Regions from separate parts of the Paucibacter hankyongi genome, predicted to be linked through region 1. Evidence: predicted binding sites of a transcription regulator. Region 1 holds the regulator's gene; the other holds the start of a gene.
The links. Region 1 encodes LexA, which represses DNA repair genes until DNA is damaged. Its sites were predicted from a motif close to ACTGTATNNNNATACAGT; they were not measured.
Positions count from the first base shown of each region.

Region 2: the regulator LexA is predicted to act here: its motif matches at 1,759-1,776, upstream of recA (recombinase RecA).

Region 1 covers NZ_JBBHJX010000001.1:521,319-527,390, forward strand. The annotation lists gene WG899_RS02290 (ABC-F family ATP-binding cassette domain-containing protein) at 1-209, shown strand, start outside; gene WG899_RS02295 (DUF1304 domain-containing protein) at 253-612, opposite strand; gene WG899_RS02300 (MarR family winged helix-turn-helix transcriptional regulator) at 775-1,272, shown strand; gene WG899_RS02305 (organic hydroperoxide resistance protein) at 1,346-1,771, shown strand; gene WG899_RS02310 (asparaginase) at 1,912-2,877, opposite strand; gene lexA (transcriptional repressor LexA) at 2,985-3,701, shown strand; tRNA gene WG899_RS02320 (tRNA-Asp) at 4,102-4,178, opposite strand; tRNA gene WG899_RS02325 (tRNA-Glu) at 4,267-4,342, opposite strand; tRNA gene WG899_RS02330 (tRNA-Ala) at 4,438-4,513, opposite strand; tRNA gene WG899_RS02335 (tRNA-Asp) at 4,655-4,731, opposite strand; tRNA gene WG899_RS02340 (tRNA-Glu) at 4,819-4,894, opposite strand; tRNA gene WG899_RS02345 (tRNA-Ala) at 4,938-5,013, opposite strand; gene gltX (glutamate--tRNA ligase) at 5,131-6,072, opposite strand, start outside.
Region 2 covers NZ_JBBHJX010000006.1:47,065-53,136, reverse strand. The annotation lists gene WG899_RS11115 (sensor histidine kinase) at 1-743, opposite strand, end outside; gene WG899_RS11110 (response regulator) at 805-1,476, opposite strand; gene recA (recombinase RecA) at 1,815-2,855, shown strand; gene WG899_RS11100 (nuclear transport factor 2-like protein) at 2,903-3,412, shown strand; gene WG899_RS11095 (regulatory protein RecX) at 3,503-4,033, shown strand; gene WG899_RS11090 (DUF2889 domain-containing protein) at 4,195-4,794, shown strand; gene sucC (ADP-forming succinate--CoA ligase subunit beta) at 4,817-5,977, shown strand; gene sucD (succinate--CoA ligase subunit alpha) at 6,009-6,072, shown strand, end outside.

The sequences.
Region 1 (6,072 bases):
GCGAAATGGAATCCATTGACGCCAAGTTGAACAAGCTGGCCGATGAGCGCAGTGCGGTCGAGGCGCAATTGGCGGCCGGAACCGCCAATCCTGCCCAGATCGCGGAACTGGGCCGCCGATTGAAATCAATCGGTGATGAACTGGCTGAAGCAGAGATGCGTTGGCTGGAACTCAGCGCAGAAGTAGACGCGCTGCACGCAGCCGGCTAAGGGGCAGTGCCGCCGAGCGGCACTGCATTCAAGTAGCCCCGCTTCAGCGAGACAGCAGCACGGCCGCCAGACCCACGGCGGCAGGCAAGGCCTGCACGAATAGGATTTTGCGGCTGACGGTGATTGCGCCGAAGACGCCAGCCACCACCACGCAAGCCAAGAAGAACAATTGCACCGGCACGCCAGCCGCTCCTTGGCTCAGCCCCCAAAGCAAACCGGCACTGAGAAATCCGTTGTAAAGCCCTTGGTTCGCAGCCAGCGCCTTGCTGGCCTGGGCAAACTCGGCCGTCAGCCCGAAGACTTTTCGCCCCAGGGGCTTGGTCCAAAGAAACATCTCCAGCACCAAAAAGTACAGGTGCAAGCCGGCCACCAAGACCAGCAAAAGATCTGCCACCATTCGCATCGCGCACTCCCTGATCGTCGTTTGAGGTCTTCAGTCTTTCGCCTCCTTCCGGCGCGAAACTACCGCGGGAAAACTGACCCACCCCTCTTTCCCTGGGCGCCTGTATAGCATGGGCGGCAAAGGCCACATTAATTGTACGCAATTGAATTGCACCCTACATTCATGCCCATGCCACGCACAGCTCGAACCCAGCAACAGCCCCAATTCGACACCGATCAGGTTTTGCGATTGGACAATCAACTGTGCTTTGCCTTGTACGCCAGTTCCCTGGCCATGACCAAGGCCTACAAGCCCTTGCTGGAACCTCTCGGACTCACCTATCCGCAGTACTTGGTGATGTTGGTCCTGTGGGAGACCGATGGCCTCAATGTGGCCAGCCTCGGCCAACGGCTCTCACTCAATTCGGGCACGCTGACACCGCTCCTGAAACGCCTCGAAAGCACCGGGCTGATCCGGCGCCAACGTGCCCAAGACGACGAGCGGCGCGTCGACATTTTCTTGACCGCAGAAGGGCAAGCCCTGAAAAGGTCTGCCCGAGCTATTCCAACTCGTTTGGCCTGCGCCAGCGCCTGCTCCTTTGAAGAGTTGGCCGAACTGACTTCGCGATTGCAGCGCTTGCGACGCGAACTCGATAGCCAAAACGAGCACAAACCAAGCTGATCCCAGCAAGGCCGGCTTGCAAAAAGCCGGCAATCAAGTACCTCAACCCACCGCGAGCACAAAGGAAAGCACCATGGCACTCGATAAAGTTCTCTACACCGCCCACGCTACGAGCACCGGAGGCCGAGAAGGCAAATCCACCACTCCCGACGGCGCCTTGAACCTGACGCTGTCCACACCCAAAGAGTTGGGCGGCGCAGGAGGAAGCGGAACCAATCCCGAGCAACTGTTTGCAGCCGGCTACTCCGCCTGTTTCATTGGCGCGATGAAGGTCGTGGCTGGAAAAATGAAAATCGCCTTGCCGGCCGATCTGTCGATCAGCGCAGAAGTCGGCATTGGCCCCATCCCAGCGGGCTTTGGCATACAGGTTGCGATGAACATCAGCATCCCCGGCCTGGACCGAGCCAGCGCCGAGCAATTGGTCGCGGCCGCGCATCAAGTCTGCCCCTACTCCAATGCAACGCGCGGCAATATCGACGTCGCACTGAATATCGTCTGAATGGGCTGAAGAAGACCGCAGGTTTGAGTGCGCGGACGAGCGACAAAAGCGCGCAGTCCCAGCTTGTACCTGCGTCTTCTGCGATAGCCAGACTGCGTCCACTCGGCGGAACGAACTCCGCCGAGATTGGCACTTAGGCCTTAGGCGATCCGCGCCTGTAATTTCTCCTGCATCAGTTGCAGCAGCATTTCAATCCTTGCCTTCACCGGACTGAGTGCGCCGGCGCTGGGCAAGGCCTCGTCCGAAGCGGTCACCGGTCCAGCGTCACAGCGGGTGCTGCGCAAGACGCGGACACCGGCGGCCTGCGCCTCCCGCAAGGCCGCGTCCAGGCTGATCGACAGGCTGCCATTGCCAGTACCGGCAACCACCAAGCCGTCAACACCTTGGGCCACAAGCGCCCGGACCACCGAACCGCTTGCCCCTACATGGTTGAGCACGATTTCGACGCTTGGCCATTGTTTGGGCGGCAGCGTTGCCAGCAAGGACGTGCCAAAAACCGGCGCATGGCTGTGCGCAACAGCCAACCAGCGAACATGCCCCTCTTCGATGCTTGCCAAGCGACTGCCATCGACCGAACCGAAGGCATCGACGCGGTAGCTGTGCACCTTGCGCACCTGCTCGGCCGAATGAACCTGACCGGCGAACACCACCACAACACCTGACGCCGATGGATTCGTCGCGACAGTGACGGCATCCAACAGATTTTGAGGACCATCTTTTTGCAAAGCGGTGGCCGGACGCATCGCCGCGGTCAGCACCACCGGTTTAGCCGGACCCAAGACGCGCTGCAAAAAATATGCAGTCTCTTCCAAGGTGTCGGTGCCATGGGTGATGACCACCCCGGCCACCTCGGGGCGCGCTAAATGGATCTGGACACGAAGTGCTAGACGTTGCCAGGTTTCAAAATCCATGTCCTTGCTGTCGAGCTGAGCGACCTGCTCAGTCTCCAAACGTTGCCCAGCCAGCGGCGGCACCGCGGCGACCAATTGCGCAACACCCAGTTGGGCTGCGCGGTATCCCACATTGTCAGAGGCATCTTCAGCCGTACCCGCGATCGTGCCCCCGGTGCCGAGGATCAACACCAAATCAGGTGACTGCGTGGTCAAGGACTCTGGCGACCTATTGTTTGCATCGTTTTTTTGCATTTTTTTCTCAGCTGGATGAAAATACAGTAGCTGGATAAATATTCAGGCCAACCCCAAACAGGATTCCCATGGACGACAAGCCGAAACTCACCGCACGTCAGCAACAAATCCTCGATTTGGTTCGACAGGCCATTGAACTGACCGGCGCCCCTCCGACCCGGGCCGAAATCGCTGCCGAACTCGGATTCCGCTCCGCCAACGCAGCCGAAGAACATCTGCAAGCCCTGGCCCGCAAGGGCGTCATTGAGTTGGTGGGCGGAACTTCCCGCGGCATCAGGCTGAAGTCTGACACATTGAAGGCGGTCAACCAGGCTCGCGAAGCAAAAGAGTCTCGCCAAACTATAGGTGGCGCTCCCGGCCGTCAGTTTTCCCTGCCACTTGCCAGCTTGGCCCAGTTGACTCTGCCCTTGGTTGGGCGCGTTGCAGCGGGCCAGCCGATCTTGGCCCAAGAACATATTGAACAGACATACGCCGTCGAAGCCAGCATGTTTGCGCAAAAGCCTGACTTTCTACTCAAGGTCCGTGGTATGAGCATGAAAGACATTGGCATCATGGACGGCGACCTGCTCGCGGTGAAGAAAATTTCCGAGGCCAAGAATGGCCAAATCGTGGTGGCGCGCTTAGGTGATGACGTGACCGTCAAACGATTCCAACGCAATCGCAAAGGTATCGAGTTATTGCCTGAAAACCCTGACTTTGCACCGATTCTCGTTGCCGACGGCGACGAGAGTTTTGTGCTAGAAGGGTTGGCTGTTGGTTTGATTCGCGGCCAGATGTTCAATTGAATGCGCTCAAAACATGGCGCACCAGAACCTACTGGTGAATTCGTATGGGCTTGACGACGGGGATTTAAATCCGCGAAGGGCACATGCGATTGGACTCTGAGAATTCTCAGTATCAAATCTGCGCTCCTATTCGCGCGCTTTTGGAGCTCAATATACCGAGTCGGCACCCAGATCAAACTCCAGGCTTGGTGCCCGACTCGTATGAGTGAATGCTACATACGGCCTTGGAGACTGCAAATCCGTCCCGAGTTAGAGTTCTCGAGAAATCGATTCGGTAGTCTGGGATCACAGACTCGATATGAGTATGCGGGAATAGACCTCGTTCGGCCGACAAATGTGATCGAAAATGACTGGCAAAAGAAAAAGCCCTGACTGCTTTCGCAATCAGGGCTTTCAATATTGGCGGAGTGGACGGGACTCGAACCCGCGACCCCCGGCGTGACAGGCCGGTATTCTAACCAACTGAACTACCACTCCAAATGACTTAGCAGTTGATTACTCAAACACTAACTCACCGAACAAGTTTTGCAACCATCCTCAGATGATTGCCAAGCCTTGTCAAACTTGGCGTCCCCTAGGGGATTCGAACCCCTGTAGTCACCGTGAAAGGGTGGTGTCCTAGGCCTCTAGACGAAGGGGACTAAACCTTCTAATTTTCAGATTCAAAAAGCCTTTCAGCCCTTCGAATCGACCCACTTGAACCGCGCGCCGCCACTTATCACCAACAAGCAATAAGTGGTGGAGATAAACGGGATCGAACCGTTGACCTCTTGCATGCCATGCAAGCGCTCTCCCAGCTGAGCTATACCCCCAAATATTCTGCGGGCGCCGCGCTATTCAAGCGTCACTACTAATTTTATTCTATCACAAGTAATTTGATTTCTCACCTTACTCGCCGCAGCGATTTATTATCGCTGCTTCAAACAACTCTGACTTTCACCAGAGCTTAATGTTGGCGGAGTGGACGGGACTCGAACCCGCGACCCCCGGCGTGACAGGCCGGTATTCTAACCAACTGAACTACCACTCCATGTATATTAGTATAACACGAATATACAGAACAAATTTGTAGTTGTCTTAAAACATTCTCAAAACAACTACCAAGTCTTGTCAAACTTGGCGTCCCCTAGGGGATTCGAACCCCTGTAGTCACCGTGAAAGGGTGGTGTCCTAGGCCTCTAGACGAAGGGGACTAAACCTTCTAACTTCTCGAACTGCGCGCCGCCAAATTAGATTTGGTGGAGATAAACGGGATCGAACCGTTGACCTCTTGCATGCCATGCAAGCGCTCTCCCAGCTGAGCTATACCCCCAAAACCTTTACTCCGCACTACTTGCCACTGCTTCGCTTTCGCTCGCTTTGGCTGCTGTGCGTCGCGACGTTTTGTGTATCGCGCTGTTCAAGCAAGACATAGATTGTAGAACGAATTTCACACGGAGCGCAAGCGTTTGATGACAATTTCTTTTTCGAACAACTCCAGCACCGCATCCACGCTCGGCGTTTGCACGCGTCCGCACACCAAGGCGCGCACCGGCATGGCCAAAACAGGCATCTTGATGCCGTGCGCGGCAATCGTTTCTTTGATGGCCGCGGCAATACTGGCCTTGGTCCATTCCGCGCCTTCGAGCTTTTCGGCCAGGCTTGCCAGAGCGGGCTTGATTGCATCTGTCACATGAGCGGCCAAGTCCTCAGCACTGGGGCTGACGGCCACGAAATACATCGCCAGCCAATCTGCCAAAGCCACCGTTGTCGCACAACGATCCTTGAACAAGGCACACATCGCTGGCAGACGCGCCACATCAGCTTCGATTCCGCGCTTGCGTAATTGCTCAGCCACCAAGGCCGCCAAGCGTGCGTCATCGGCCTGCTTGATGTACTGGCCGTTGACCCATTCGAGTTTGGCCGGATCCCACTGAGCGGGGCTCTTGTTCAGGTGTGTGCCATCAAACCAAGACACCAACTGCTCGCGACTGAACAGTTCTTCGTCGCCATGGCTCCAGCCCAAGCGTGACAGATAGTTCAGCATCGCCTCGGGCAGATAACCGGCCTCTTCATAGGCCGTGACACTGACCGCCCCCCGCCGTTTCGACAGTTTCTGCCCGTCATCGCCCAAGATCACCGGTACATGCCCGAACTGGGGCAGCGCGGCACCCAGTGCATTGAAGATATTGATCTGCCACGGTGTGTTGTTGACATGCTCGTCACCCCGGAACACATGGCTGATTTGCATATCCCAGTCGTCCACCACCACGGCGAAGTTGTAGGTGGGTACACCCAAGCTACCGGCGGGAGCGTCTTCACCCGCGGGGCGCACGATGATCAAATCATCGATTTCCCGGTTGTTGATGGTGATGGGGCCCTTGACCAGATC
Region 2 (6,072 bases), on a different contig from region 1:
ATCGATTGATCCAGCCGTGCTAACAAGTCGTTGATCGCGCGCACCAGGGGGGCCACCTCTTCGGGGATGCGGCGCTCATCGATCGGGCTCAAGTCCGAACTCTCGCGCGAGCGAATGCGGCGCTGCAATTCATTCAGGGGCGCAATACCACGCGCCAGGGCCAACCAGACCAAGAGCACGGCCAAGGGCAGGATCACGAACTGCGGCAGGATCACGCCCTTGATGATTTCGTTCGTCAGGCGGCCACGCTTGCCCAGGGTCTCGGCCACTTGCACCAGCATGGTTCGGGTCGACCCAGCCAAGCCTTCGGGCGCCACCCACAGATAAGCCACCCGCACGCGCTCATTGGCGACCTCGTCATCGCGGAAATGCAGCTCCCAGGGCACGATCAGCTCTTCGTCCACCGGCACCGGCAGATTCGCGTCGCCACTCAAGAGCTCACCGCGCAGGCCAAGCACCTGATAGAAAACCGTGTCGGCCTCATCGGCGCGCAGCAAGGCAGCGGCCTCCGGCGCCAGCGCATATTGGGACCGACCGCTGCGCAAATTGGGCTGTGCGGCGGCCACCTGCAAGCCCAAGGTACGCGCCATCTCGCCGAGTTCGCGGTCATAAGGGCGGCTGGCAATGCCTTGTGCTACCAGCCAGGTCAGCGCCACGCTGATCGGCCAGATCAGCAGCAGCGGCGCCAGCATCCAATCAAGGATCTCGCCAAACAGTGAGCGTTGACCCGAATCAACCGGCATTGACTGCCTTAAAGCGAAGGAAGAGGCGGAGTAAGAGCGGTCGGACGCGCATCAGGCGCAATCAGGCGGGGATTTTTTCCAGGCAATAACCCAGGCCGCGCACGGTGGCGATGCGGATCGGACCTTGCTCAATTTTCTTGCGCAGCCGGTGGATATAGACCTCGATGGCGTTATTGCTGACTTCCTCGCCCCACTCACAAAGGCGCTCCACCAACTGGTCCTTGCTCACCAAACGGCCGGCCCGCTGCAGCAGCACTTCGAGCAAGCTCAGCTCACGCGCGGACAGCTCAATCATTTGCTCATTGATGTACGCAACCCGCCCGGTCGCATCGAAGCTGAGCGGCCCATGCTTGATGATGCTCGACGCCGTGCCCAGCCCACGCCGGGTCAGCGCCCGCACACGCGCTTCCAGCTCCTGCAGGGAGAAGGGCTTGGCCATATAGTCATCAGCGCCAAAGTCCAGCCCCTTGACGCGCTGCTCGACGCTATCGGCCGCAGTCAAAATCAGCACCGGCATCGACGAGCCCCGTGCGCGCAGCTTGCGCAACACCTCCAGACCATGCAGCTTGGGCAGGCCCAGGTCCAGGATCACCAAGTCAAACTCATGCGAAGCCAAGGCGGCGTCCGCCTCGCTGCCGCTGCTCACCTGATCCACGGCATAGCCGGAGGCACGCAACGAACGCAGCAGCGCGTCGGCAAGTACTTGGTCATCTTCAGCAATCAGGATGCGCATGCGGTCTCCGTCCTTGACTTGTTCTTGTCTCCGCATTCTAGGGAGTCCGCCTGCCTTTCAAGCGCCTGGATTACGAATGTGCGCAGGATGAACGTTTGGGCCCTGAAGCTGAAACGGCGAATTACTGGCTCATCCAGTGAGCCATCTGATATTTACGATTGCATGCATTGAAGGCCTGGAAGGGCGTGGGCTGACAAGCAGACTTCGGTCGCTACATCACCCCACCGGCGGTTTCCAACTTCATATCGCGCCCGGCACTTGCCAACGACGATTCGATAAACTACTGTACAAACATACAGATTGCGCCATAATCGCGCCAGTCAATTCAGGAGAAATTCATGGACGCCCCAGCCAAAACCGTCAACGCAGAAAAGGCCAAGGCCCTGCAAGCCGCACTCAGCCAAATCGAGAAGCAATTTGGCAAGGGCTCCATCATGCGCCTGGGTGAAGGCGAGGTGATTGAGGACATTCAAGTCGTCTCCACCGGCTCGCTGGGTCTGGACATTGCCCTGGGCGTCGGTGGCCTGCCGCGCGGCCGAGTGGTCGAAATCTATGGCCCGGAATCGTCGGGCAAGACAACACTGACGCTGCAGGTGATTGCCGAGATGCAAAAGCTCAGCGGCGTCTGCGCCTTTATCGACGCCGAACATGCACTGGACATCCAGTACGCGCAAAAGCTCGGCGTCAATCTGCAAGATTTGCTGATCAGCCAGCCCGACACCGGCGAACAAGCGCTTGAGATTGTTGACGCCCTGGTGCGCTCTGGCTCGGTGGACCTGATCGTCGTTGACTCGGTCGCCGCACTGACGCCCAAGGCCGAGTTGGAAGGCGAAATGGGCGACTCGCTGCCCGGCCTGCAGGCACGCTTGATGAGCCAGGCTTTGCGCAAGCTGACCGCCACGATCAAGAAGGCCAATTGCATGGTCATCTTCATCAACCAGATCCGCATGAAGATCGGCGTGATGTTTGGCAGCCCCGAAACCACCACCGGCGGCAATGCCTTGAAGTTCTACGCCTCGGTGCGTCTGGACATCCGTCGCATCGGCTCGATCAAAAAGGGCGACGACGTGATCGGCAGTGAGACCAAGGTCAAGGTGGTCAAGAACAAGGTCGCCCCGCCCTTCAAGACTGCGGAGTTCGACATCCTTTATGGCGAAGGCATCAGCCGCGAAGGCGAGATCATCGACATGGGTGTGATCGCCAAGGTGGTCGAGAAGTCAGGCTCCTGGTATGCCTACCAAGGCGAAAAGATTGGCCAGGGCAAAGACAATGCGCGCGAGTTCCTGCGCGAAAACCCAGATCTGGCCCGCGAGATCGAAAACAAGGTTCGCGACTCGCTCGGCGTGCCGCTGTTGGCAGGCAGCGAGCCCGCGGCCTAAGGGTACAAACGCGCCGCCGCAGGGCGTTGTTCGGCAAGCTTCACCAAATGGGCAGCAAGACTTCCAGCCTTGAGTTGGTACGGCGCTTCTGGGCGCTCTACCAAGCTAGGCGCTGGGCCGAGGCCCAAGCGCTGCTGAGTCCGGCGGCGTATTGCGTGTGGTGGGCCACTACCGAACGGTTTGCCGGCGCGGCAGCCATCGTGCATGTGAATGCGGTCTATCCAGAGGGCTGGGCCATTCATTTGCTGGAGTTGAACCACCTGGATGATGGCGCCTCGGCGTCAAGCAGCGCCTCCGCAGACACACAGCACCGGCTGCCCGTGTTGCAAGAGGTGCAACGCGTGCACAGCCTGGTACGGGTGGACCAAAACGGCCAATCGTTCTACGCCAACAGTTTTTTCAAACTGCAGGCCGGGTTGATCTTGTCCATCGAAGAGTACTGGGCCGACACCCAAGCGCCCCCGGCTTGGCGTTCACCCGGTGCCTTGCCGGGCCTACACCCCTTGGCGCCCGACCAACGACAGGGCCTGAGCCTGGATCTCCTCCCGCCACCCTAGGCGCGAGCCCCGCAATGCCTCCACACCGATCGAGGCATTCAAACGCGCGCCTGCTGAGGACACCCTTCAGCAGCACCTAAGCCAACCGTCATGAAACCTCTGTCTTTGAAGATGCGCGCCATCTCCCTGCTGTCGCAGCGAGAGCACAGCCGCTCCGAATTGCGGCTGAAATTGCTGCGATCTTTGCGCAAGGATCTGGCGGCCGCGGCGGCTCAGGCGGCGATGGCCCCACAAGATCAGCCGGGTCCGAACCCGGATCTCGAGTCGACGCACAGCGTCGACCCCGAGGACCAGATCGAAACCCTGCTGGACTGGTTACAGCAGCAAGGCTATTTGAGTGACGAGCGTTTCGTCGACTCTCGCATCCACGCTCGCGCCGCCCGCTATGGCGATCTGCGCATCAAACAAGAACTGGCACAGCACGGCTTGAGCCTCAGCGCAGAAAAGCTGGCTGACTTGAAAAGCGGCGAATTCGAGCGCGCAAAGGCGATCTGGTCGAGAAAGTTTGGCGGCCAAGCCGCCCCTGACCTGGCGATGAAGGCCAAACAAATGCGCTTCCTGATCGCGCGTGGTTTCAGCTCGGAAACGGTTCGAAAGCTCTTGAACGCCAAGGACGAATAGGCGGCTCCAAGCCTTGTGGCAAGCCAGGGTTTGACGGTATCGACAGTTTCGTGAAAGCCTCCAAACGGCGCAGCATGCTACATTGGCGCCCTGCGCAAATGAGTGCCTGCAGGCTTTTTCCAGCCGCAGGCATCGTTTTGTGTGAACGCCGTTTTCTTGACATGCCCCTATCCATCCCCTCAGCCGAGCGCCGTTTGATGCATCGCCGCGCCATTGACGTGCAGGTTTTTGCACGTGATGACGGCCTGTATGAGGTCGAGGCAGAGTTGACGGACACCAAAACCACAGACATGTCTGTGGCCGGTGGCACCCGCTTGGCCGGTGAACCCATCCACGCGATGCGACTGCACCTTGCGATTGATCAGCAGTTGACGATCCACGCCGCCACGTCAGTCTCCGAATGGATGCCCTACCCGGGGTCTTGCGACCAGCATGGCGATGCCTACGCGCGCTTAGTCGGCCTGAATTTGATGAAGGGCTTTCGCCTGGGCGTCAAAGATCGCCTCGCCGGCACCAAAGGTTGCACCCACCTGACCGAGTTGTGCCAGGTCTTGCCTTCCGCCGTGATTCAAGCCTTTGCCGGCACCGTGATCGACACGCAAGAAGGCAGCGCTGCAGGGCAAGCCCCCTTCCAGATCGACCGTTGCCATGCCTTGCGTAGCGACGGCGCCACCGTTCAAACCCATTACCCTCGCTGGTATCGCAAGCCCGGGACCGCTTCGGCGGCCACCGTGCCTGCAATACCTGCCTCCTCTTCCTGACCTTTCCAAAAGCGAGACCCTTATGAAGATTCACGAGTACCAGGGCAAGGAAATCCTGCGCCAATTCGGAGTGCCGGTGCCCCGTGGCATTCCGGCCTTTACCGTGCAAGAAGCTGTTGAAGCTGCACAAAAGCTGGGCGGCCCGGTCTGGGTCGTGAAGGCACAGATCCACGCCGGTGGCCGTGGTAAGGGCGGCGGCGTGAAGCTGGGTCGCTCGCTGGACGAGGTGAAGAGCCTGTCCGAGCAGATCCTGGGCATGCAGCTCGTCACGCACCAAACCGGCCCCGTCGGCCAGAAGGTGCGTCGCCTCTACATCGAAGAAGGCGCCGACATCAAGAACGAACTGTATGTGTCGCTGGTGACTGACCGTGGCACGCAGAAGGTGGCCTTCATCGCTTCCAGCGAAGGCGGCATGGACATCGAGGAAGTGGCTCACTCCACCCCCGAGAAGATCCTGACCGAGATGATCGACCCGCTGGTCGGTCTGACCGTCGATCAAGCCAAGAAGATCGCCAGCGGCATCGGCTTGTCCGGCCACTCGGTGGACCAAGCTGTTGACCTGTTCCAGAAGCTCTACAAGTGCTACATGGACACCGACGCGTCGCTGGTGGAAATCAACCCGCTGAACTGCGACTCCAAGGGCAATCTGATCGCTCTGGACGCCAAGTTCAACTTCGACTCCAACGCACTGTTCCGTCATCCCGAAATCGTGGCCTACCGCGATCTGGACGAAGAAGATCCGGCCGAAGTGGAAGCCTCCAAGTTCGACCTGGCCTACATCAGCCTAGACGGCAATATCGGCTGCCTGGTGAACGGCGCGGGTCTGGCCATGTCGACCATGGACACCATCAAGCTGTTCGGCGGCGAGCCAGCCAACTTCCTGGACGTGGGCGGTGGCGCCACGGCCGAGAAGGTCACCGAAGCCTTCAAGATCATGTTGAAGAACCCTGAAGTGAAGGGCATTCTGGTCAACATCTTCGGCGGCATCATGAAGTGCGACACCATCGCCGAAGGCGTGATCACCGCTTGCAAGGCCGTGAATCTGTCCGTGCCGCTGGTCGTACGCATGAAGGGCACCAACGAAGAGCTGGGCAAGAAGATGCTGGCCGACTCCGGTCTGCCCATCATCGCCGCCGACACCATGGCCGAAGCCGCGACGAAGATCGTTGCCGCTGTTGCCTGAGTCTGCCTAAAGCCCCGCAAGGAAAAAAATCATGTCGATCTACATCAACAAAGACACCAAGGTCATCACCCAGGGCATCACCGGCAAGACCGGTC